2 regions of the Alicycliphilus denitrificans K601 genome follow, and region 1 is predicted to be linked to the other one. Evidence: predicted binding sites of a transcription regulator. Region 1 holds the regulator's gene; the other holds the start of a gene.
The links. The regulator FNR, encoded in region 1, switches genes on or off when oxygen is low (the NO sensors DNR and NnrR bind a similar motif). The targets are predictions, from matches to a motif close to TTGATNNNNATCAA.
Positions count from the first base shown of each region.

Region 2: cyoA (ubiquinol oxidase subunit II) is a predicted target of FNR. The motif match lies at 3,621-3,634, and genes of this name have one in related genera.

Region 1 covers NC_015422.1:1,172,979-1,183,569, reverse strand. Annotated here, with positions in the region: gene ALIDE2_RS05655 (hypothetical protein) at 1-189, shown strand, start outside; gene ALIDE2_RS05650 (cell division protein ZapA) at 186-542, shown strand; RNA gene ssrS (6S RNA) at 591-769, shown strand; gene ALIDE2_RS05645 (sensor domain-containing protein) at 797-3,247, opposite strand; gene ALIDE2_RS05640 (cyclic di-GMP phosphodiesterase) at 3,244-4,536, opposite strand; gene ALIDE2_RS05635 (sulfite exporter TauE/SafE family protein) at 4,652-5,374, opposite strand; gene hemN (oxygen-independent coproporphyrinogen III oxidase) at 5,378-6,760, opposite strand; gene fnr (fumarate/nitrate reduction transcriptional regulator Fnr) at 6,931-7,674, shown strand; gene ALIDE2_RS05620 (hypothetical protein) at 7,709-7,996, opposite strand; gene ALIDE2_RS05615 (FixH family protein) at 8,084-8,362, opposite strand; gene ccoG (cytochrome c oxidase accessory protein CcoG) at 8,422-9,864, opposite strand; gene ccoP (cytochrome-c oxidase, cbb3-type subunit III) at 9,949-10,591, opposite strand, start outside.
Region 2 covers NC_015422.1:2,347,973-2,358,563, forward strand. Annotated here, with positions in the region: gene cyoC (cytochrome o ubiquinol oxidase subunit III) at 1-494, opposite strand, end outside; gene cyoB (cytochrome o ubiquinol oxidase subunit I) at 487-2,493, opposite strand; gene cyoA (ubiquinol oxidase subunit II) at 2,518-3,507, opposite strand; gene ALIDE2_RS11205 (MFS transporter) at 3,809-5,140, shown strand; gene tolA (cell envelope integrity protein TolA) at 5,249-6,211, opposite strand; gene ALIDE2_RS11215 (ExbD/TolR family protein) at 6,233-6,658, opposite strand; gene tolQ (protein TolQ) at 6,672-7,373, opposite strand; gene ALIDE2_RS11225 (YbgC/FadM family acyl-CoA thioesterase) at 7,370-7,792, opposite strand; gene ALIDE2_RS11230 (pyridoxal phosphate-dependent aminotransferase) at 7,795-8,979, opposite strand; gene nusB (transcription antitermination factor NusB) at 9,051-9,566, opposite strand; gene ribH (6,7-dimethyl-8-ribityllumazine synthase) at 9,593-10,057, opposite strand; gene ribBA (bifunctional 3,4-dihydroxy-2-butanone-4-phosphate synthase/GTP cyclohydrolase II) at 10,061-10,591, opposite strand, start outside.

The sequences.
Region 1 (10,591 bases):
CTGCTGCGCCACGCGGAGCTGCAACGCACCAACGCGCTGCTGGCGCAGCAGGTCTCGGCGCTCACGCAGGAGCGCGACTCCCTGAAGTCCCGCCTGCAGGCGGCCAGGGCGCGCGTGGATGCGCTGCTCGACCGCCTGCCGGCCACATCCGCCCCCGCCGCCCCCACCGAGACGAAGGACGCGCCATGAAGCAGATCGAGGTCCAGATCCTGCAGCAAAGCTACCTGCTGGCCTGTCCCGATGGCCATGAGTCGCGCCTGCTCGAAGCCGTGGAGCGCGTGGACACCGCCATGACGCGTATCCGCGATGCCGGCAAGGTGCGCGCACGCGAGCGCATCGCCGTGCTGGCCGCGCTCAATCTGGCCTTCGAAATCGCCGACCGCGAAGCGTCCGAACTAGCTGCCGCCACCGCCCAGCGCAGCGCCCCTCCCGCCGCAGCGGACGCCGGGAATCCCTCGCCATCCCCGGCGCAGGAACAGCGCATGCAGCAGTTGCTGCTGCGCCTCGACCAAGCCCTCGGTGACGACGGGCGACTGTTGTAACCGGCAGGCCCGCGGGCGCCGACGCCGGCGCGGCAGCCATTACAATGAAGCCGTCTGCGGTGTTGGCGGGCTTTATATTTCCTTGAACCAATGCTCATTGAGCACGGGCTTGGTACATTGCCAGGTGAGCGTGATCATCTCGCGTCAGATGAACCCAACGCCTGGTTGCCCTCGCCCACCTGAACCCCCGGTTCAGGATGCCGGTCCGTTGGCATCCGCAGACACCTGTCTTCCCGCGCGTACCGCCCTTTGATTCAGCGTTTGGCGATGCGCTTGGCCCCGGTCGCGGGCTCCGCCATCCGGACGCGGAAATCCGCCGCGGGCATGGCCGGCGCGCACAAGAAACCCTGGTAGCAGTCGCAGCCCATGCCCTGCAGCGCCTGGCGCTGCGCCTGCGTCTCCACCCCTTCCGCGACCACGCCGATGCGCAGTGCCCGTCCCATGCTGACGATGGCCTGGACGATGGCGCAATCGCCCCCGTCGCCAGGCAGGCCGCCCACGAAGGATTTGTCGATCTTCAGCCGGTGGATGGTCAGCTTTTTCAGATAGGCCAGGCTGGAATAGCCGGTTCCGAAATCGTCGATGGACAGGCCCACGCCCAGGCGCGCCAGGGCGTCGAGCACCTGCTGCATCTCCTGGGCATCCTGCAGCAGGACGGTTTCCGTCAGCTCCAGCTCCAGCCAGCGCGCCGGCAGGCCGTACTGGGCCAGCAGCGCGGAGATGCGCTCCACGAAGCCCGCCTGCCGGAACTCCAGCGCCGATACGTTGACAGAGACCACCAGGGGAGTGCCGCAGCCCATCCAGTGCGCTGCTTCCTTGACGGCCTGCTCCATCACCCATGCGCCCAGCGTGACGATGTAGCCCGACTCCTCCGCCAGCGGCACGAAGGTGCCTGGCGAGACCACGCCGAATTCCGGATCCGTCCACCGCACCAGCGCCTCGGCCCCCACGATGCACCCCGTCGCCATGTCCACCTGCGGCTGGTAGTGCACCGCCATGTGCCCGTGGTTCAGCGCCTGGCGCATGGCGTGCTCCATCTTCATGCGCGACAGCAGGTGCGCGTTCATCTGCGGCTGGTAGAAGCCGTAGCTGCCCCGGCCGCGCTCCTTGACCCGGTACATGGCGGTATCGGCATGCTTGATGAGGTCGTCGAGCGCATCCCCATCCTGCGGATACAGCGACATGCCGATGCTGCACTGGATGGAAAACCCCATTTCGTCGAGCATGAAGGGGCGCAGCATCTCTTCCTGCACGCGGCGCGCCACGCTCTCGGCAATGGCCGCGTCCGCATCGTGCAGATAGATGACGAATTCGTCGCCCCCGAGGCGGCACAGCATGTCGGACTGGCGCAGGCAGCCCTGCAGGCGCTCGGCCACGAGCTTCAGCACGCGGTCCCCGAAGGGATGCCCCAGGGAATCGTTGACGTTCTTGAACCGGTCGAGGTCCAGGAACAGGATGGCGAACCCGCCGCCATGGCCGCGCGAGGCTTCGATGGCCGCGGCCACCCTCTTGTTGAGCGGCAGCCGGTTGGGCAGTCCCGTGAGCGCGTCGCTATAGGCCAGCTCCTCGATGCGCTTTTGCGCGGCATGCTGCACGGAAAGGTCCCGCATGAAGCCTATGCTCTGCGCGACGGCGCCCGCATCGTCGCGCAGCGCCACCCATGACAGCTGCACGCAGCAGTGCGCATCCTCTTCCTGGCGCAGCCGCAGTTCGCCTTCCCAGAAGCCCGCCTGCTCCCAGCCCTGCCGCACCTCGGCCATGAATTCGGCATCGTCCTGCGCCATGGCGAAAAGCGCCGTCACCCGCCGGCCGACCACCCCCTGCGCCGCCGCACCCAGGAGCTGTTCGCACCCAGGGTTGATGCGGGCCACGGCATGCCGTTCGTCGGCGATGAAAATCGCGTCCAGGCTCGATTCGAACACCCGCGCCGCCAGGCGCAGTCCGGCCTGCACCTCGGCCTGCCGGGAAATGTCGCGGAACGAGTACACCCGCCCCGCCGGGCGCCCCTGGATGAGCTGCGGCACCGAGCGCTGTTCCACCGTCATGCCATTGCGCAGATGCAGGATGTCGGTGGTCTCCAGCATCGGCTCATGCGCGATCGCGGCCAGGCGGAGTCGATAGGCCTCGGCATCTAGCACCTGGCTCTCCATGTGCACCCTTATCGCCGCATCGTCGCGCCGCAAAAGCAGTTCGCGCGGCAGCTGCCATATCTGGGCCAGCCGCTGGTTGAAGGCGCGGATCTCTCCGTGCAGATTGCAGGTCAGCACGCCGTCGGCCGCGGAATCGAGAGTCGCACGCAACTCCGACAACAGGGACTCCAGCTCGCGCTGGGAGGCCTCGTGCTCCGACCGGTCCTGCATGGTCAGAAGCAGGTATCGGTCCGCGGGGTCGCCCTCGGACGCCTGGATGGCAAGCACGCGCCTATCCACCGGCACGAGGTTGCCGCTGTGCATGTTGCGCACCCAGGTATGCGAGTGGATGCCGGCGGCAATGCCGGCATGGGACTGCCCCCAGAAAATCAGGTCTTCGGGCGTGACCACCAGGCCGTGGACCGGCATGCCCTCCATGTCCGCCACGCTGCGCCCCACGAGCCGCGCGGCAGCCTCGTTGGCATGGCGTATCTGCAGCGCGTGCCCGTCCACCAGCCACGCGGCCAGATCGATGCCGTTCCATATCGCAGCGAAGGAGTGCCCGCTGATGATCACGCGCTGCCCCCGCAATCCCGAGGGCTGAGGGCACGCTCGAAGAAGTAGGAGATACGCGGCCGCGGCAGCAGGTAGTCGAGGGCGTCCCGCGGCAATTGCGCGGGCTTGAGGCTGCGCAAAATGCCGACCTCGTCGTTCTGCGCCAGATCGAGCAATGGCGCCTCGTCCCTGGGCACGGCCGGCTCATACAGCACGACGCAGGGACGCAGAGAATGCAAGGCATCCACCACGACTACCAGCCCGAAACGGCCATCCACCAACTGGACCAGCGAGCCCGGCGGATAGACCCCCATCATCCGGATGAAGGCCCCCAGCACCGTGGCGTCGAAACACTCGCGCCGCAGCGCGAAGATCCTGGCCAGGGCCTCGTGGGGCGTCAACGCCTGCTCCCCATGCAATGGATTGCACAGGCGGTCGTAGCGGTTAACAAGCGCCAATATCTGCCCGCATCGGCTGAGGTCCTCGCCGACGAGGCGCAGCGGAAACCCGCTGCCATCAGCCATTTCGTGGTGCTGCGCAATCGCGATCAGCACGTCGCTGGACAGCCCCATGCGCTGCCCCAGGTCCACCGACAGGCCCACGTGCTCCTGATAGCGCTGCATGTCCGAAAGGTTGAGAGCGGCGCCCGGCTCCGCGATATGAATCGGCAAGCCCACCTTCCCCAGGTCATGCAGCAAGGCCGCCGTCCCCAGGAGGCACAACTCCCGCGCCTCCATGCGGAGCGCGCGCCCAAGCAGCAAGGCCAGCACCAGCACGTTCACCGCATGGCCAGCAGAGCGCTGACCCAGGCTGTCAGCCAGCAGGTGAACCGCGTATGGCCCCTGCTCCAGCAGCTGCGCAACGCACGCGCGGACCAGGGATTCCGCCTGTTCGCGCACCTTTTGCGGCGCCGCCTGCACCCCGGCGCAGACCGACTCATAGACGGTGGCAGCCTCCTGGTAGCGCTGCCTGCAACGTTGCTGCGTGGCGTTGTATAGCGCCCGTACACCGGCCTGCGCCGTGGTGCTGCGCCCCAGCCGTTCGACAGCGGGCTCACCGACATCGTCCTGCTCCGGCTGCACGTCCGCCATCCGCTCGAGCGCCTCTGAAGGCGTTTGCGCCAGGGCCGTGCTCTTGGCCGGAATGTGGCGTACGGATTTCAGTCCCAAGTCCCGCAAAACGCGAATCTGCTCATGCGAGGAGATTCTGAAGCTGTTCATCGGAAAGGGATGGTTCATCCAGCCCACTTCGAGTTGGATGAACATGCCCACGCGGAGGGCATCGATATCAATCAGTACGGATTGGTCCACTTCAGTTTGCAGAGGGCATATCCACTCGCGCCCATCTTACCGAAGCATTATGGTCAGTTACCAGCGTTGCGTATTAGTTACAAACAACAAAATGATCGCTGGCGACAAATGCGGCTCAGGGCAAACACCACGGGGCGGGCTGCCCGTGCACCACATCCATCCACAAGGCCCCAGCCCCCAGCGTGAAAAGCACCAGACCCGCAATCCTGGGCCCCCATGTGCCCGCAACACCGTTGACGCGTGCACGAAACCTGCCCCACGCCACAGGCCCGACCACCAGCCAGACACCACTGCCAACGCCAAACAGCACCATGCACAGGGCGCCACGCTGAACGCTGCCGCTCAATGCTGCGGTGAGCAACGCGGTGTAGAGCAGGCCGCAAGGCAGCAGCGCCCAGGCACAGCCGGTCACGAACAGGCCTCCAGGCCGGGATACCAGAGATCGCACCCTGCCCCAGACCGCCCTGCCGGCGCCTTCCAGCCATACAGGCTGGCGCACCTGCAGCATCATCAACAAGCCCCAGGCGAGGATCAGCACATGGAACATGGTCCAGACGGGGCGCAGCGCGGCGCTGCCTTGGCTCAGCCACGCCAGCCGTTCCATGGCGAAGGCGGCCAGGGCGCCCGCCACGCCATAGCCCGTCAACCGCCCCAGATGGAATCCGACGGTGCGCTGCGCCACGGATCCGCGCGGCATCCAGCGCACGACCTGCTCGCTACCACCCGGGGCGCCACCCGCCCCCGTCAAGGCGGCGCAGGGCGCTGCGCACATGACGAGACAATGCGTCCCGCCCATCAAGCCCATGAAGAATGCCGTCGAAGCCAGCGCCAGCAACATGGATCAGATGATGCGCGAGAAACGTGCCCGATTGCGGTCCGCCTGCAAGTACTTGTCGAACACCATCGCCACGCCACGCACGAAGAACCAGCCCATCGTGGTGACCTCGATGCCCTCGGCGCCGACCTTCACCAGACCCTGCTCCGCCATTTCTTCGAGCTGCTGCAGCTCGGCCTCGAAATAGCGGCGAAAATCGATGAGCCAGGACTGCTCGACCGGCTCGAACAGCACCTCCCCCTGGCACATCAGGGCCATGATGACCGCGCGGCGCACCAGGTCGTCCCTGGTCAAGGCCAGGCCTCGCACTATGGGCAGGTGCCCATGGTTGATCGCGTCGTAATACTCGTCCAGCGTCTTGACGTTCTGGCTGTACGTTGCGCCCACCCGCCCGATGGCGGAAACGCCAAGCGCGATCAGGTCGCAGTCAGGCTGGGTGCTGTACCCCTGGAAATTGCGGTGCAGCCGCCCCTGGCGCTTGGCCACAGCCAGGGCATCCTCGGGCAGCGCGAAGTGGTCCATGCCCACGTACACATAGCCCGCATTCATGAACACGTCGATGGAGCGCGCCAGCATCGACACCTTGGCCGAGGCCATGGGCAGCTCTGCGGAAATGATGCGCCGTTGCGACTTGAAGCGTTCGGGCAGATGGGCGTAGGCATACAGCGCGATGCGGTCGGGCCGCAGTTGCGCCACCTGCGCCAGGGTCCGGTCGAAAGACTCCGGCGTCTGGCGCGGCAGGCCATAGATCAGGTCCACGTTCACCGACTCGAAGCCCAGCTTGCGTGCGCTCTCGATCAGCGCGAATACCTTCTCGGCAGGCTGTATGCGATGCACCGCCTTCTGCACCTCGGGATCGAAATCCTGCACCCCGAAGCTGAGCCGGTTGAAACCCAGCTCGGCCAGCAAGGCAAGCCGCTTCTCGTCCACGGTGCGAGGATCCACTTCGATCGAATACTCGCCCCCTGGCACCAGCACGAAGCTGCGCTTGAGCATGCCTATGAGTTCGCGCAGGCCGTCGTCAGACAGGAAGGTGGGCGTGCCGCCGCCGAAATGCAGCTGACTCACGTGCTGCCCCACGCCGCAGTGCGCGGTGTGCAGGTCGATCTCGCGGCTCAAGTACCGCAAATAGACCTCGGCCCGCTCCGGATGCCGTGTAATGATCTTGTTACAGGCACAGTAGTAGCACAGGGATTCGCAAAACGGAATATGCACGTAGAGGGACAGGGGCATCGCCTTGGCCGCCGACCCCACGCGACGCTGCTGCAGGGCTAGGATGTACTCCTTTTCACCAAATGCCTCCACGAAACGGTCTGCTGTCGGGTAGGAGGTGTAGCGCGGCCCAGGCACGTCAAAACGACGCAAGAGCTCTGTTGTAACGACTGTCATGGTGGGATTCCTTGCATTTGCGGCGTACTGTGCCGTAGAGTCCCCAGGGCGTTCTTGATGTTGATCAAGCACCCATGCGGTCCGGATGGGGACAATTGACTTTGGATCAAAGTCTTCGAACGATCCGTGACATTCCATGCCTCGACGGCGTTCAGATGTAAGCTCGCGACATGAATAGGGTTTCCACACATTCCAACCTGCAATCCATCAAAGTTGCCTGTTCAAACTGCAACTTGCGCGAACTGTGCATGCCCGTCGGGCTGGATGAGCAGCAACTCAAGCGCATCGATGACGTCGTCGCCGTGCGCCGCAAGGTCAAGCGTGGCGGCACGTTGTTTCGCAACGGCGAACCATTCGCATCCCTGTTCGCCATTCGCACGGGCTTCTTCAAGACCTGCGTGGCCACGGAGGATGGACGCGACCAAGTGACGGGTTTTCAGATGGCCGGAGAAATCATCGGCCTAGATGGCATAGTGAACGATCGGCACACCTGCGATGCCGTGGCCCTGGAAGACGCCGAGGTCTGCGTCATGCCGTTCGACCGCATCGAAGAACTGTCCCGCGAAGTCACCGCACTGCAAAACCATGTGCACAAGATCATGAGCCGTGAGATCGTCCGCGAACACGGCGTCATGCTGCTCCTGGGAAGCATGCGGGCCGAGGAGCGCCTTGCCGCCTTCCTGTTGAATCTGGTGCAGCGCTTGCATGCGCGGGGGTTTTCCCAATCGGAACTGGTGTTGCGCATGACGCGCGAGGAAATCGGCAGCTACCTGGGCCTCAAGCTCGAAACCGTGAGCCGCACCTTCTCCAAGTTCGTCGAGGAGGGCATCGTGGAGGTCAGGCAACGCCACGTACGCATCGTGGACACCGATGCCCTGAAGCGCATCGTCAATAGCCAGCAATCCTGTCTCTAACCACCCTCACCCAGGCTGCAGCCCCAGGCCCATGTCAGGGCATGTATTTGGCACAGTCGAGCGGCCTCTCGCCCTCCGGTACCGGACAGCGATTGAGCTCGAAGGGGGAGAGCGACAACATCGTGGTAAGCATGCTCGACGCCATGATGATGGCCCAGAAAACGAAGAACGCTACGGTGTAGACGCCTTGCCTCGAAAGAGTGACGGGCTGGTCGAACCACTGCAACGCCTCGGGGTCCACGAAGGCAAACACGACCATCTCCATGACCCCCGCCATGAGAAAGGCGGGCCAGGCTATCCACATCAACCTCTGCTTCCACATCAAGCTTGTCTCCTTGTCATAGTGACAGCCTAGCACCATGCCCGGCGCAAGCAAAGTGCCATCGTCTCCCTGATTCCCCTTAGGACCTCAGCGCGGCTGGTCCTGCGCGGGCGTGGCGGCGTGGTTACGCCCTTTCATTGCGGGTGTCATGCCAGAGTCCGCATTCTTCAGCGTCTTGTTGATGTCCAGGCCACGTTGGTAGTAGTCCTCCGCCAGCACGGGGTCCGGCCGGGAAAGCGCAAGCCAAAGAGTGACGAAACCGGCAATGACCACGATCACCGGGCCTGCGATGATCAGCCACACATGGCCGTACCTCCACCAGGGCTGCGGCTCGGGGTCTGCATTCATTGGTCCATCTTTCGACATCGTTACGATCTCCGTGCCCCTTCCGGGGCCATGCAAAAACTCGGTACGGATCCGCGCCCTCAGCGCGGGACGAGGAATACGGATTTCTCCGCCACCTGCCCTTTGTTGCCCTGCGCCTGGATATCGAAATACACCGTGTGCGAGCCCGGTGGCGCCGACCCGTAGGGGATTTGCAGGCGCACAGCAACCCAGCGGGAGTCCGCAGGGCCGATATCGACCTCGGACTCGGAAGCCACCTCCAGCCCTGGCAGCCCACGCGCGCTGATGACATAGCGCTGGGCCCCTTCGGTGGCATTCATGATCTGCAGCCGGTAGATGTTCTCCAGCTTGCCCCCAGCCACGATGCGCGAGAGCGCCGCGCGGTCGCGCACCACGTCCACCTTGAGAGGCGTGCGCACCACCAAGCTAGCGAGCATCCCGATGCAAAGCACAATCAGCACGCTGGTATAGAACAGCACGCGCGGACGCAGCACGCGTTTGAGCATCTGCGACTGGGTCCAGTGGTTCTTGACGCCGTTCTGCGTGGAGAAGCGGATCAGCCCCCGCGGGTATTTCATCTTGTCCATCACGGTATCGCATGCATCCACGCACAGGCCGCAGCCGATGCATTCGTACTGCAGGCCATTGCGGATGTCGATGCCCGTAGGGCAGACCTGCACGCACAACGTGCAGTCGATGCAGTCCCCCAGGCCCTTGGCCTTGTAGTCGACGCTCTTGGTGCGCGGTCCGCGGGGCTCGCCTCGCTCGGGGTCGTAGGTGACGATCAGCGTGTCCTTGTCGAACATCGCGCTTTGGAAGCGCGCGTAGGGGCACATGTACTTGCAGACCTGCTCGCGCAGATAGCCTGCATTGCCATAGGTCGCGAAACCATAGAAGAACACCCAGAAGATCTGCCAGGAGCCGTGCAGCACCAGCAGCTCGCCGCCGAGTTCCCGGATCGGCACGAAATAACCCACGAACGTGAAACCGGTCCAGAAGGCCACAGCGACCCAGATCACCTGCTTGAGCGATTTCTTCCAGATCTTCTCGAAGGTCCACGTCCCGTTGTCCAGGCGCATGCGGGCACTGCGATCGCCTTCGATCTTGTGCTCGATCCACATGAATATCTCGGTATAAACCGTCTGCGGACAGGCGAATCCGCACCACAGCCGCCCCGCCACTGCCGTGAACAGGAACAACGACAGCGCCGAGATGATGAGCAGGCCGGTCAAATAGATGAAGTCCTGCGGGTACAGCACTAGGCCGAAGATGTAGAAGCGCCGCGCCCCGAGGTCGAACAGCACCATCTGGCGCTGCCCCCACTCCAGCCAGGGCAGGCCATAGAAGACCAGCTGCGTCAGGAACACCATCGCCCAGCGCCAGCGCGCGAACACACCGCTGATGGAGCGGGGATAGATCTTCTTCTGGGCTTCGTAAAGCGACACCGTCTCAGGCTGCTGGCTCTCCGCTGCAACAGGAGTAATGGGTATCACCTTGCGTGGCCTGTCTTCGGCTGGCTTCATGATGGGATCTCGTGGGGGAAGTACAACTTCCAGAAAACAAAACGGCCGGCACCCTCGGTGAGGGAGCCGGCCGCAGAGCTGGCGTCAGCGAGAAGCGCCGGCCTTGTGGGACAAGCCCCAGACATAAGCCGTCAGCACGTTGATCTGCGCGTCGGTCAGCTTACCTGCCTGTGCCGGCATTTCATTGGTCTTGCCGTTGTTAATCATAGCCGTGATGGCGGCCTCGCCCCAGCCGTGCAGCCAGATGTCATCCGTCAGGTTGGGGGCTCCCAGCGCCGCGTTGCCCTTACCGTCCATGCCGTGGCAGGCAGCGCAGGCCGCAAACTTGGATTTGCCGAGCGAAGCCCTGAGCGAGTCGTGCGGGCTGCCCGACAGACTCAGTACGTAATGCGTCACGTTGCGCACGTCCTCGGGCGATCCGACCGCGGCGGCCATGGGCGGCATCACGCCCACGCGCCCGTCGTGAATGGTCTTGCGGATGTCATCGGGCGCGCCGCCATGGAGCCAGTCGCCATCGGCCAGGCTGGGAAAGCCCTTGCTGCCGCGCGCGTCCGAGCCATGGCATTGCGCGCAGTTGTTCATGAACAGGCGCTCGCCGATGGCCATGGCTGCGGGGTCCTTCGCCATGTCCTCGGTAGTCATGCTGGCAAAACGCGCGTAAAGAGGCTGCAGTTCGGTATTCGCCTTCTCCACCTCTTGCTGGTACTCGCCCAGTTGGGTCCAGCCA
Region 2 (10,591 bases), 1.2 Mb from region 1:
GTGACGAGCCAGATCGTGCCGAAGGTCACGTGCAGGCCGTGCGTGCCCACCAGCGTGAAGAAGGACGACAGGAAGGCGCTGCGCTGCGGGCCCGCGCCCTCGTGGAGCAGGTGCGCAAACTCGTACAGCTCCACGGCGAGGAAGGCCAGGCCTAGCAGACCCGTGACGGCCAGCCACGCCAGCGTGCCGCGCACGTCGCGCTGCTGTTTCTGCAGCATGGCGAAGCCGAAGGTGATGGACGACAGCAGCAGGAAGGCCGTGTTGATGGCCACGAGCTTCAGGTCGAACAGCTCGGCGCCCGTGGGGCCGCCCGCGTAGTTGCGGCCCAGCACGCCGTAGGTGGCGAACAGCACGGCGAAGATGAGGCAGTCGCTCATCAGGTAGAGCCAGAAGCCCAGGGATGTGCCGTTCTCTGGATGGGGCTCGTGCGCGAGGTGGTACTGGCGCTCGGCCTGGGCGGCGGCGCTCGCGGGGAGGGTGTGCGTATCAGACATGGGCTGCTGCAAGCTGCTGGGTGCGCGCTTCTTCCGTGGCCGCCACTTCGGCGGCCGGGATGTGGTAGTCGCGCTGGTAGTTGAAGGTGTGGATGATCGAGGCCAGCACGGTGGCGGCGAACGAGGCGATGGCCAGCGGCCACATGTGCCAGATCATGGCGAAGCCGAACAGCGTGGACAGGCCCGCGATCACCACGCCGGCGCCGGTGTTGGCGGGCATGTGGATGGGCTGGAAGCCCGCCAGCGGACGCTGGTAGCCGTGCTTCTTCATGTCCCACCAGGCGTCGATCTCGTGCGCCACGGGGGTGAAGGCGAAGTTGTACTGCGGCGGGGGCGAGGAGGTGGCCCACTCCAGCGTGCGGGCGTCCCAGGGGTCGCCCGTCACGTCGCGCAGCTGCTCGCGGCGCGCGTAGCTCACGGCCAGCTGGATCAGGAAGCTGGCGATGCCCAGCGCGATCAGCGCCGCGCCGCAGGCGGCGATGACGAACCAGATCTGCAGCGAGGGGTCCTCGAAGTGGTTCACGCGGCGCGTCGCGCCCATCAGCCCCAGGATGTAGAGCGGCGTGAATGCCACCCAGAAGCCCACGAGCCAGAACCAGAACGAGCACCTGCCCCAGAACTCGTCGAGCTTGTAGCCGAAGGCCTTGGGGAACCAGTAGTTGATGCCGGCGAACACCGCGAACACCACGCCGCCGATGATGACGTTGTGGAAGTGCGCGATCAGGAACAGCGAGTTGTGCAGCACGAAGTCGGCCGGGGGCACGGCCAGCAGCACGCCGGTCATGCCGCCGATGGCGAACGTCACCATGAAGCCCACCGTCCACAGCATGGGCAGCTCGAAGCGGATGCGGCCCTTGTACATGGTGAACAGCCAGTTGAAGATCTTGGCGCCCGTCGGGATCGAGATGATCATCGTCGTGATGCCGAAGAAGGTGTTCACCGTGGCGCCCGAGCCCATGGTGAAGAAGTGGTGCAGCCACACCAGGTACGACAGCACCGTGATGCAGACCGTGGCGTAGACCATGGAGGTGTAGCCGAACAGGCGCTTCCTGCTGAACGTGGCCACCACCTCGGAGAACACGCCGAACGCGGGCAGCACGAGGATGTAGACCTCGGGGTGGCCCCAGATCCAGATCAGGTTCACGTACAGCATGGAGTTGCCGCCCAGGTCGTTCGTGAAGAAGTTCGTGCCGGCGTAGCGGTCCAGCGACATCAGCACCAGCGCGGCCGTCAGGATGGGGAAGGTGGCCACGATGAGCGCGTTGGTGCACAGTGCGGTCCAGCTGAACACGGGCATCTTCATGAGCTGCATGCCCGGCGCGCGCATCTTGATGATGGTAACGATCAGGTTGATGCCCGACAGGGTGGTGCCCACGCCCGCCACCTGCAGCCCCCAGATGTAGTAGTCCAGCCCCACGCCCGGGTCCTGCGCGCCCAGGTTGGACAGGGCCAGCCAGCCAGCGGTGGAAAACTCGCCCAGGAACAGCGACAGCATGACCAGCACGGCGCCGCCCGTGGTCATCCAGAAGCTGAAGTTGTTCAGGAACGGGAAGGACACGTCGCGCGCGCCGATCTGCAGCGGCACGAGGTAGTTCATCAGGCCCGTGACGAAGGGCATGGCCACGAAGAAGATCATGATCACGCCGTGGGCCGTGAAGATCTGGTCGTAGTGGTGCGGCGGCAGGTAGCCCATGTTCTCGCCGAAGGCCATGGACTGCTGCAGCCGCATCATCGCCGCGTCGGCGAAGCCGCGCAGGAACATGACGAGGCCCAGCACCATGTACATGATGCCGATCTTCTTGTGGTCGATGCTGCAGAACCAGTCGCGCCACAGCGGGCCCCAGAGGCGGAATTTGAAGAGGGCGGCGACCACCACGAGGCCGCCCAGCACGACGGCGATGAAGGTCCAGAGCACGATGGGCTCGTGCGCCATGGGGATCGAGTCCCAGGTGATGCGGCCCAGCAGCCAGTGGGCCGGAGGGATGGTGTGTTCAGGCATATCGGATCTCTCGGCTCGTCGAATTCACTGGTGGTGGCCGCCCGCCCCGTGCTGGGCGTGCGCCGGGGCCTCTGCGGGGGCGGCCGCGGCGCCGCGGCGCGCGTCCTTGGCCATGGTCTCGTGCATGCACGGCTGGCCGTCTTCCACGCAGCGGTTCAGCACCCGGTGGTACAGGTCGGGCTCCACGCTGGAGAAGCGCTGCACGGGGTCGCGCTCGCTGGGCCTGGCCAGCTGCAGGTAGGCGGCTTTGTCCAGCGGCTTGCCCTCGGCCTTGGCCTTGTCGATCCATTGGGCGAACTCTGCGTCCGACAGGCCGTGGAACTTGAACGTCATGCCCGAGAAACCCTTGCCGCTGTAGTGCGAGGCAAGGCCCTGGAACACGCCAGGCTTGTTGATCACGGCGTTCAGCTCGGTCTGCATGCCGGGCATGGCGTAGATCATGCCGGCCAGGTCGGGCACGTAGAACGCGTTCATGGTCGAGGTGGCGGTGAGCTTGAACCGGATAGGCCGGTCCACCGGCGCGGCCAGCTCGTTGACGGTGGCGATGCCCTGCTCGGGGTAGAAGAACAGCCATTTCCAGTCCATGGCCACCACCTCCACCTCCAGCGGCCTGGCGTCCGCGGCCAGGGCGCGCTGGGCGTCGATGCGGTCCAGCGGGCGGTAGGGGTCGAGCTTGTGCGTGGCGATCCAGGTCAGGGCGCCCAGCGCGATGATGATCATCAGCGGAACGGTCCAGATCACCAGCTCCAGCACCGTGGAGTGGTGCCAGTCGGGGTCGTACTTGGCGTCGGCGTTGCCCTGGCGGTATTTCCAGGCGAACAGCAGCGTGAGCAGGATCACCGGCACGATGACGATGAGCATCAGCAGGGTGGCGGTGACGACCAGGTCGCCCTGCTGGGCGGCGATGTCGCCCGCGGGATTGAGCACGACGGTCTTGCCGCAGCCGGCCAGGCCGGCAACGGCCGCGGCCGCGGCGAGCCAGGCAGGCCCGCGGAGTTTCTTCATGTGGATCATGCGAGGAACGTGGCGAATGCGTCTACGGCCGCGCCTGGGCACGCCTAGGGGTAAACGCGAATTACGGACGGGCGCAAATGTAATGCGGCTAGCGTTTTTCCTGGCTGGACATTTTGTCCAGGATCAAACAAATGACGGTAACCGCGCGTCAGGCATGGGTTTTTGGCGTTCGGGCTGCCGCGCTATACCCGAGCGTAGTTAGGGGTTTTCCCAGTGTGGGCCCTGGTGAAAGCGCACTTGTTGATCGTTGGGCTTGCGTGTAGAACGGGTTCGTGTCTGCCAAAAAGGAGCTTGGGAATATATGAGTAGCGCTTCCATCGCATACCCCGTCTATGGCCACGAGGATGCGGCCTCCCTGTCGCGCGCCCACACGGACGAGGACGTCACCCCCGGCGAAATCGCCGTGGGCGTCGTCATCGGGCGCGCGTCGGAGTATTTCGACTTTTTCGTGTTCGGCATCGCCTGCGTGCTGGTCTTCCCGTCGCTGCTGTTCCCGTTCCTGTCGCACCTGGACGGCACCTTGGCCGCCTTCGCCATTTTCGCCATCGCCTTCGTCGCGCGGCCGTTCGGCACCGCCATCTCCATGGCCGTGCAGCGGCGCTGGGGGCGGGGCACCAAGCTCACGCTGGCGCTGTTCGTGCTGGGCGTGTGCACGGTGGGCATGGCCTTCCTGCCCGGCTACCGGACGGCGGGCGCCGCGGCCATCGTGGCCCTTGCCGCGCTGCGCTTCGGCCAGGGGCTGGCCCTGGGCGGCTCGTGGGACGGGCTGCCGTCGCTGCTGGCCATGGCGGCGCCGCCCGAGCGGCGCGGCTGGTACGCCATGGTGGGCCAGCTGGGCGCGCCGCTGGGCTTCGTGCTGGCCGCCAGCCTGTTTGCCTACCTGTACGGCAGCCTCTCGCTGGCCGAGTTCCTGGACTGGGGCTGGCGCTATCCGTTCTGCGTGGCCTTCGCCATCAACGTGGTGGCGCTGTTCGCGCGCCTGCGGCTGGTGGTGGGGCAGTCCTATGCCGAGCTGCTGGAGGAAAAGGAGCTGGAGCCCGTGGGCGTGGCGCGGCTGATGCAGGACGAGGGCGGCAACGTGGTGCTGGGCGCCTTCGCCGCGCTGGCCAGCTTCGCGCTGTTCCACGTGGTGACGGTGTTCCCGCTGTCCTGGATGTCGCTGTACTCGGGCCGCTCCATGACCGGGGTGCTGGGCGTGCAGATCGTGGGGGCCTTGCTGGCGATCGCGGCCGTCGCGCTCTCGGGCCGGCTGGCCGATCGCGTGGGGCGGCGCAACCTGCTGGGCAGCATGGCGGTGCTGATCGGCCTGTTCAGCCTGGCCACGCCCTGGCTGCTGGGCGGGGGCGAGCTTGGCGGCAACGTGTTCCTGCTGGCGGGCTTCGTGCTGCTGGGGCTGTCGTACGGACAGGCATCGGGCACCGTCACGGCCAACTTCTCCGCCCGCTACCGCTACACGGGCGCGGCGCTGTCGGCCGACCTGGCCTGGCTCATCGGCGCGGCGTTCGCGCCGCTGGTGGCGCTGGGGCTGTCGGCCCGCTTCGGCCTGGGGGCCGTCACGCTGTACCTGCTGTCGGGCGTGGCGTGCACCCTGGCGGCGCTGCGCATCAACCGCATGATCGAGCAGCGTTCCTGAAGGTTCTTCAAAAAACATAGCTGCCAGCGCTTGTCCCTCCTTTGTTTTAGGTATGAAACTACCTGAAATATAGGCAGGGCAAGCGCTGGCAGCTCTCTTTTTGCTAGCTCAATCTTTCGGGCGGAAGCCGATCACCAGCGAGGAGGGCACGCGCCCGTCCACGTCGCGCGGCAAGGTCTCGGTGCGCTGCAGCGCGCGGATCACCGCGTCGTCCCAGGCCTTGTTGCCGCTGGAGTGCAGGATGCGCGTGCCGACGATGGTGCCGTCGGGCGCGGCGCGCACCTCGACCTCGGCGCGCGGGTTGCCTTCCACCAGGTCGGGATAGACGATGTTGGGCTTGACCTTGGCCGCCACCTTGCCGGCGTAGCCGCCCGAGGGGCCGGCGCTGCGCTGCGCGGTGCCCGTGGCCGTTTCGCCGCCCGTGGCGCCGGCCAGGCCCGCGATGCGGCGCATCTGGTCCTTGCGGAATTCCTCGGCCCGCTTGGCTTCGAGTTCGGCCTTGCGTTTCTCCTCGGCCAGTTTCTTCTGCTTTTCCTGCTCGGCTTTTTGCTGCTCCAGCCGTTTCTGTTCGGCAAGCTTCTTCGCGCGCTCGGCTTTCTCGTGCTCGGCCTTCTGCTGCGCCAGTTGGCGTTCCTTTTTCTCCTGCTCCAGGCGCTCGCGGCGTTCCTTGTCCTTCTTTTCCTGCTCCAGCTGCTGCTCGCGCTTTTTCTTCAGCTCTTCCTCGCGTTTTTTCTGTTTTTGCAGGGCGATGTCGGCCTCGTGCGTGTCAGGCTCGGCCTGGCGCGGCGGTGGCGGTGGCGGGGGAGGCGGCGGCGGAGCCGGGGTGGGCTGCGGCTCGGGCTCGGGTTCGGGCGGCGGAGGGGGCTCGGCCGCGCGCGGCGCGGCCTGCTGGGGCACGGCGGCCCAGAGCTCGGCCTCGACGGCCGGCTGGTCGGCGCTGCTCTTCCAGTTCACGCCCCAGGTCAGCGCGCCGATCAGGATGGCGTGGGCCAGCACCGCCAGCGCGATGGCCCGCATGCGCCCGGGCGGGCGCGGTGGGGCGAACTGGTCGCGGTCGTTGGTGGCGTGCATGCGGGTGGGGGCTCCTTGTGGTCAGCCGCCGCTCTTGACGGCCAGGGCGACGCGGGGAATGCCCGCGGCCTGCAGGGCCGACATGGCCTTCATGACGGAGTCGTAGGAGACGTTCTTGTCCGCGCTGATGAGCACGGGCGTGTCCTCCGGCTGGTCCTTGAGCCAGTTCCTGGCCGTGCTGCCCAGGTTCTGCAGCGGCACGGTGCGCTCGTTGCCGTCGGCCTTGAAGCGTATGCCGCCGTCCTTGTCGACGATGACGTCCGCGCGCGTCTTGGGCATCTTGGTGCCCTTGCCCACGGAGGGCAGGTTCACCGAGCTGGGCGTGAGCATGGGCGCGGTCACCATGAAGATGATGAGCAGCACCAGCATCACGTCGATGAACGGCACCATGTTGATCTCGTTCATGGAGCGGCGGCGCGTGCCGCTGCGCGAGGCCATTGCGGGCATGCCGTACCTCCCTTCAGTGGCCCGAGGGCGACGCGGGGTGCGCGCCCAGGTTGCGCTGCAGGATGTTGGAGAACTCCTCGATGAAGGTCTCCTGGTGGATGGCCACGCGGTCGATGTCGCGCGCGAAGCGGTTATAGGCGATCACGGCGGGAATGGCGGCGAACAGGCCGATGGCCGTGGCCACCAGCGCCTCGGCGATGCCCGGCGCCACGGTGGCCAGCGTGACCTGCTCCATGCCGGCGAAGCCCGTGAAGGCGTGCATGATGCCCCACACGGTGCCGAACAGGCCCACGTAGGGGCTGACCGAGGCGACCGAGCCGAGGAAGGAGAGGCTCGATTCGATCACGTCCATCTCGCGCTGGAAGCTCGCGCGCATGGCGCGGCGCGCGCCGTCGAGCAGCGTGCCGGGGTCGGTGATGCGGCGCTCGCGCAGCTTCTGGTATTCGCGCATGCCGCTGGCGAAGATGCGCTCCATGGGGCCGGCGCTCTTTGCGTTGTGCGCGGCGGCCGCGAACAGCTCATTGAGGCTGGTGCCCGACCAGAAGTCGCGCTCGAAGTCCTCGTTGAGCGCCTTCACGCGCTTCAGGGCGAACAGCTTGCGGAAGATGGCGGCCCAGCTCGCCACGGAGACGGCCAGCAGCAGCAGCATGACCAGCTGCACCACCCAGCTGGCATTGAGCACCAGGCTCAGTATCGACATGTCTTGGGAATTCATGATGAGGAGAGTCGTTCCAAAAGAGGGCCCGGGATGCGCGCCGGGCGCAGGGTGGCGGCCTCCACCCAGCCGATGCGGATGCTGCCTTCGCACAGCAGCGCGGGAGGGAATTCGGGATTCATCTGCTCTGGTTTCAAGAGCGCCTGCTGCTCGATTGTGAGCGAAGCCCGGCCGCATTCCTGCAGCCTGGCGGTAACAATCAGTTCGTCGTCCAGGCGCGCCGGGCGCAGGTAGCGCAGGCGCGCGTCGGTTACGACAAACATGCCGCCCGTGAGTTCCCGCAGGCGCTGCTGCCCCAGGTCCAGCGAGCGCAGCCACTCGGTGCGCGCGCGCTCGAAGAACTTGAGGTAGTTGGCGTAGAACACGATGCCGCCGGCATCCGTGTCCTCCCAGTAGATGCGCACGGGCCACTCGAACATCGTCAGCCGATCAGGGCCTGCATGCGCGCTACCGCCTCCTGCAGCTGCGCCATGGAGTTGGCCGTGGAGAAGCGCACGAAGCGCGCGGTGTCCGCCGTGCCGAAGTCGCGCCCCGGCGTGATCGCCAGGTGGGCGCGGCGCATGAGCTCGAAGGCGAAGTCCCAGCTGCCCTGCACGCCGAGCCTGCGCGCTGCCTCGCCGCAGTCGGCCCAGGCGTAGAAGGCGCCGTCGGGCGGAACGGGCACGGTCAGCCCGAGCCGGTTCAGCGCCGGGATGAAGAAGTCGCGCCGCGCCTTGAACTCGGCGCGGCGGCGTTCGTACTCGGCGATGCTCTCGGCTTCGAAACAGGCCAGGGCCGCGTGCTGCGAGATGGTGCTGGCGCAGATGAACAGGTTCTGCGCCAGGCGCTCGACCACGCTCACCATGGCTTCGGGCACCACCATCCAGCCCAGGCGCCAGCCCGTCATGTTGAAGTACTTGCTGAAGCTGTTGATGCTGATGACGTCCTCGCCCAGGGCCAGGGCCGTGTGGCCGAAAGCCTCTTCGTAGGACAGGCCCAGGTAGATCTCGTCGATGACCGTGATGCCGCCGCGCGCGCGCACCGCCTCGTGGATGCGGCGCAGCTCGTCCGGCGCGATGGAGGTGCCCGTGGGGTTGGAGGGCGAGGCCAGCAGCACGCCGCGCGTGCGCGCGCCCCAGGCGGCCTCGACCTTGGCGGCGCTCAGCTGGAAGCGCTCCTCTGCCGTGGTCGGGACGAGCACCGCCCGGCCGTCGGCCGCGCTCACGAAGTGGCGGTTGCAGGGGTAGCTCGGGTCGGGCATCAGGATCTCGTCGCCCGCGTCGATGAGCGCCAGGCACGCGAGCTGCAGCGCGGCCGAGGCGCCCGCCGTGACCACGATGCGCCGCGCCGGCACATTCACGCCGAAGCGCGCCGCATACCAGCCGCTGATGCGCTCGCGCAGCTCGTCCAGGCCCAGGGCGTTGGTGTATTGCGTGAGGCCGTCCCGCACGGCGCGGTCGGCGGCCTGCCGTACCAGCGGCGGCGCGGTGAAGTCGGGCTCGCCGATGTTCAGGAAGATCATGGGCTCGCGCGTGCCGGCCACCTCGCGCGCCAGGCCTTGCGCGGCCTTGGCCACTTCCATCACGTAAAAGGGTTCTATGCGCTCGGCGCGGGTGGAGAATTTCATGGCGAAGCAGCCTGCCCGCGGCCGGCGGCGCGCGGGCGTAAGATCGTAAACACGCTCTAAGAAACGAAGGGTCAGCCGGCCTTGCCCGCGGCCTTGTCGGCGGCGACCTCGGCGGCGCGCAGCTGCGGCGCCAGGCCGTTGAGGATGCCGTTGACGTACTTGTGGCCGTCGGTGCCGCCGAACTCCTTGGCCAGCTCGATGCACTCGTTGATGACCACGCGCCAGGGCACGTCGGGGCAGTGCTGGAACTCGTACACGCCGATCCACATCACCGCATGCTCGATGGGCGAGATCTCGGCCATCTTGCGGTCGAGCAGCGGCGCGATCAGCGCGTCCATGTGCTGGGCCGTCTCGATGCAGCCGTGCAGGAGCGCGTCGTAGTGCGCGGCGTCGGCCTTGTGAAAGCCCGACAGGTCGCGCGTGAACAGGTCGATGGCGGTGGCGTCGTTGCCGCCCACCAGGTGCTGGTAGAGCGCCTGCAGCGCGAATTCGCGCGCGCGCGAGCGCCCCGACTTGGAGCCCGCCTTGCGTGCGCCGGTGGCGGTCAGGCCGGTGCGCGGCTGGCGCGGCGGGCGCTTCGATGGCATCGGTTGCCCGGGCGTGGAGGCCTCGCTCACGACAGCTCCTCCTGCAGGTTGGCCATCTCCACGGCCACGCGGGCGGCGTCCACGCCCTTCTCGCTCTGGCGGGCGATGGCCTGCTCCAGGTTCTCGGTGGTCAGGATGGCGTTGGCGATCGGGATCTGGTAGTCGAGGCCGATGCGCGTGACGCCGGCGCCCGATTCGTTGGCCACCAGCTCGAAGTGGTAGGTCTCGCCGCGGATGATGCAGCCCAGCGCGATGAGCGCGTCGTAGCCGCCGCGCTCGGCCATGGCCTGCAGCGCCAGCGGCACCTCCAGCGCGCCGGGCACGAGCACGTGGCGGATGTGCTGCTCCTGCACGCCGAGCCTGAGCAGCTCGGCGCGGCAGGCGGCCGCCAGGGCGTTGGTGATGTTCTCGTTGAAGCGGGCCTGCACGATGCCGATGTGCAGCTTCCGGCCATCCAGCCGGTCCGCCGTTCCTTTGTCTGCGCCAAACATGATTTATTCCTTGGGGATGTAGCCGGTGATTTCCAGGCCGTAGCCGGCCATGCTGGGCATGCGCCGCGGCTGGCCCATGAGCTGCATGCGTGCCACGCCCACTTCACGCAGGATCTGCGCGCCCACGCCGTAGGTGCGCAGGTCCATGCGGCCGCGCTCGGGCGCCTGGGCGGCGCGGGCGCGGCCTTCGAACTGCGCGAGCAGCTGTTCGCCCGTCTCGCCGCAGTTGAGCAGCACGGCCACGCCCCGGCCCTGGGCGGCGATGTAGCGCAGGCTCGCGTCCAGGCTCCAGGAGTGCATGGCGCGGCTCGACTCCAGCGTGTCGAGCACCGACAGCGGCTCGTGCACGCGCACGGGCACGCTCTCCTGCGCGTCCCACTGGCCCTTGACCAGCGCCAGGTGCACGCCCTGGCTGGGCTCGTCGCGGAAGGCATGGGCGGTGAACTCGCCGAACGCGGTCTGCATGGGGCGCGAGCCAGCCTTGTGCACCAGCGACTCGGTGCGGCTGCGGTGCTCGATCAGGTCGGCGATGGT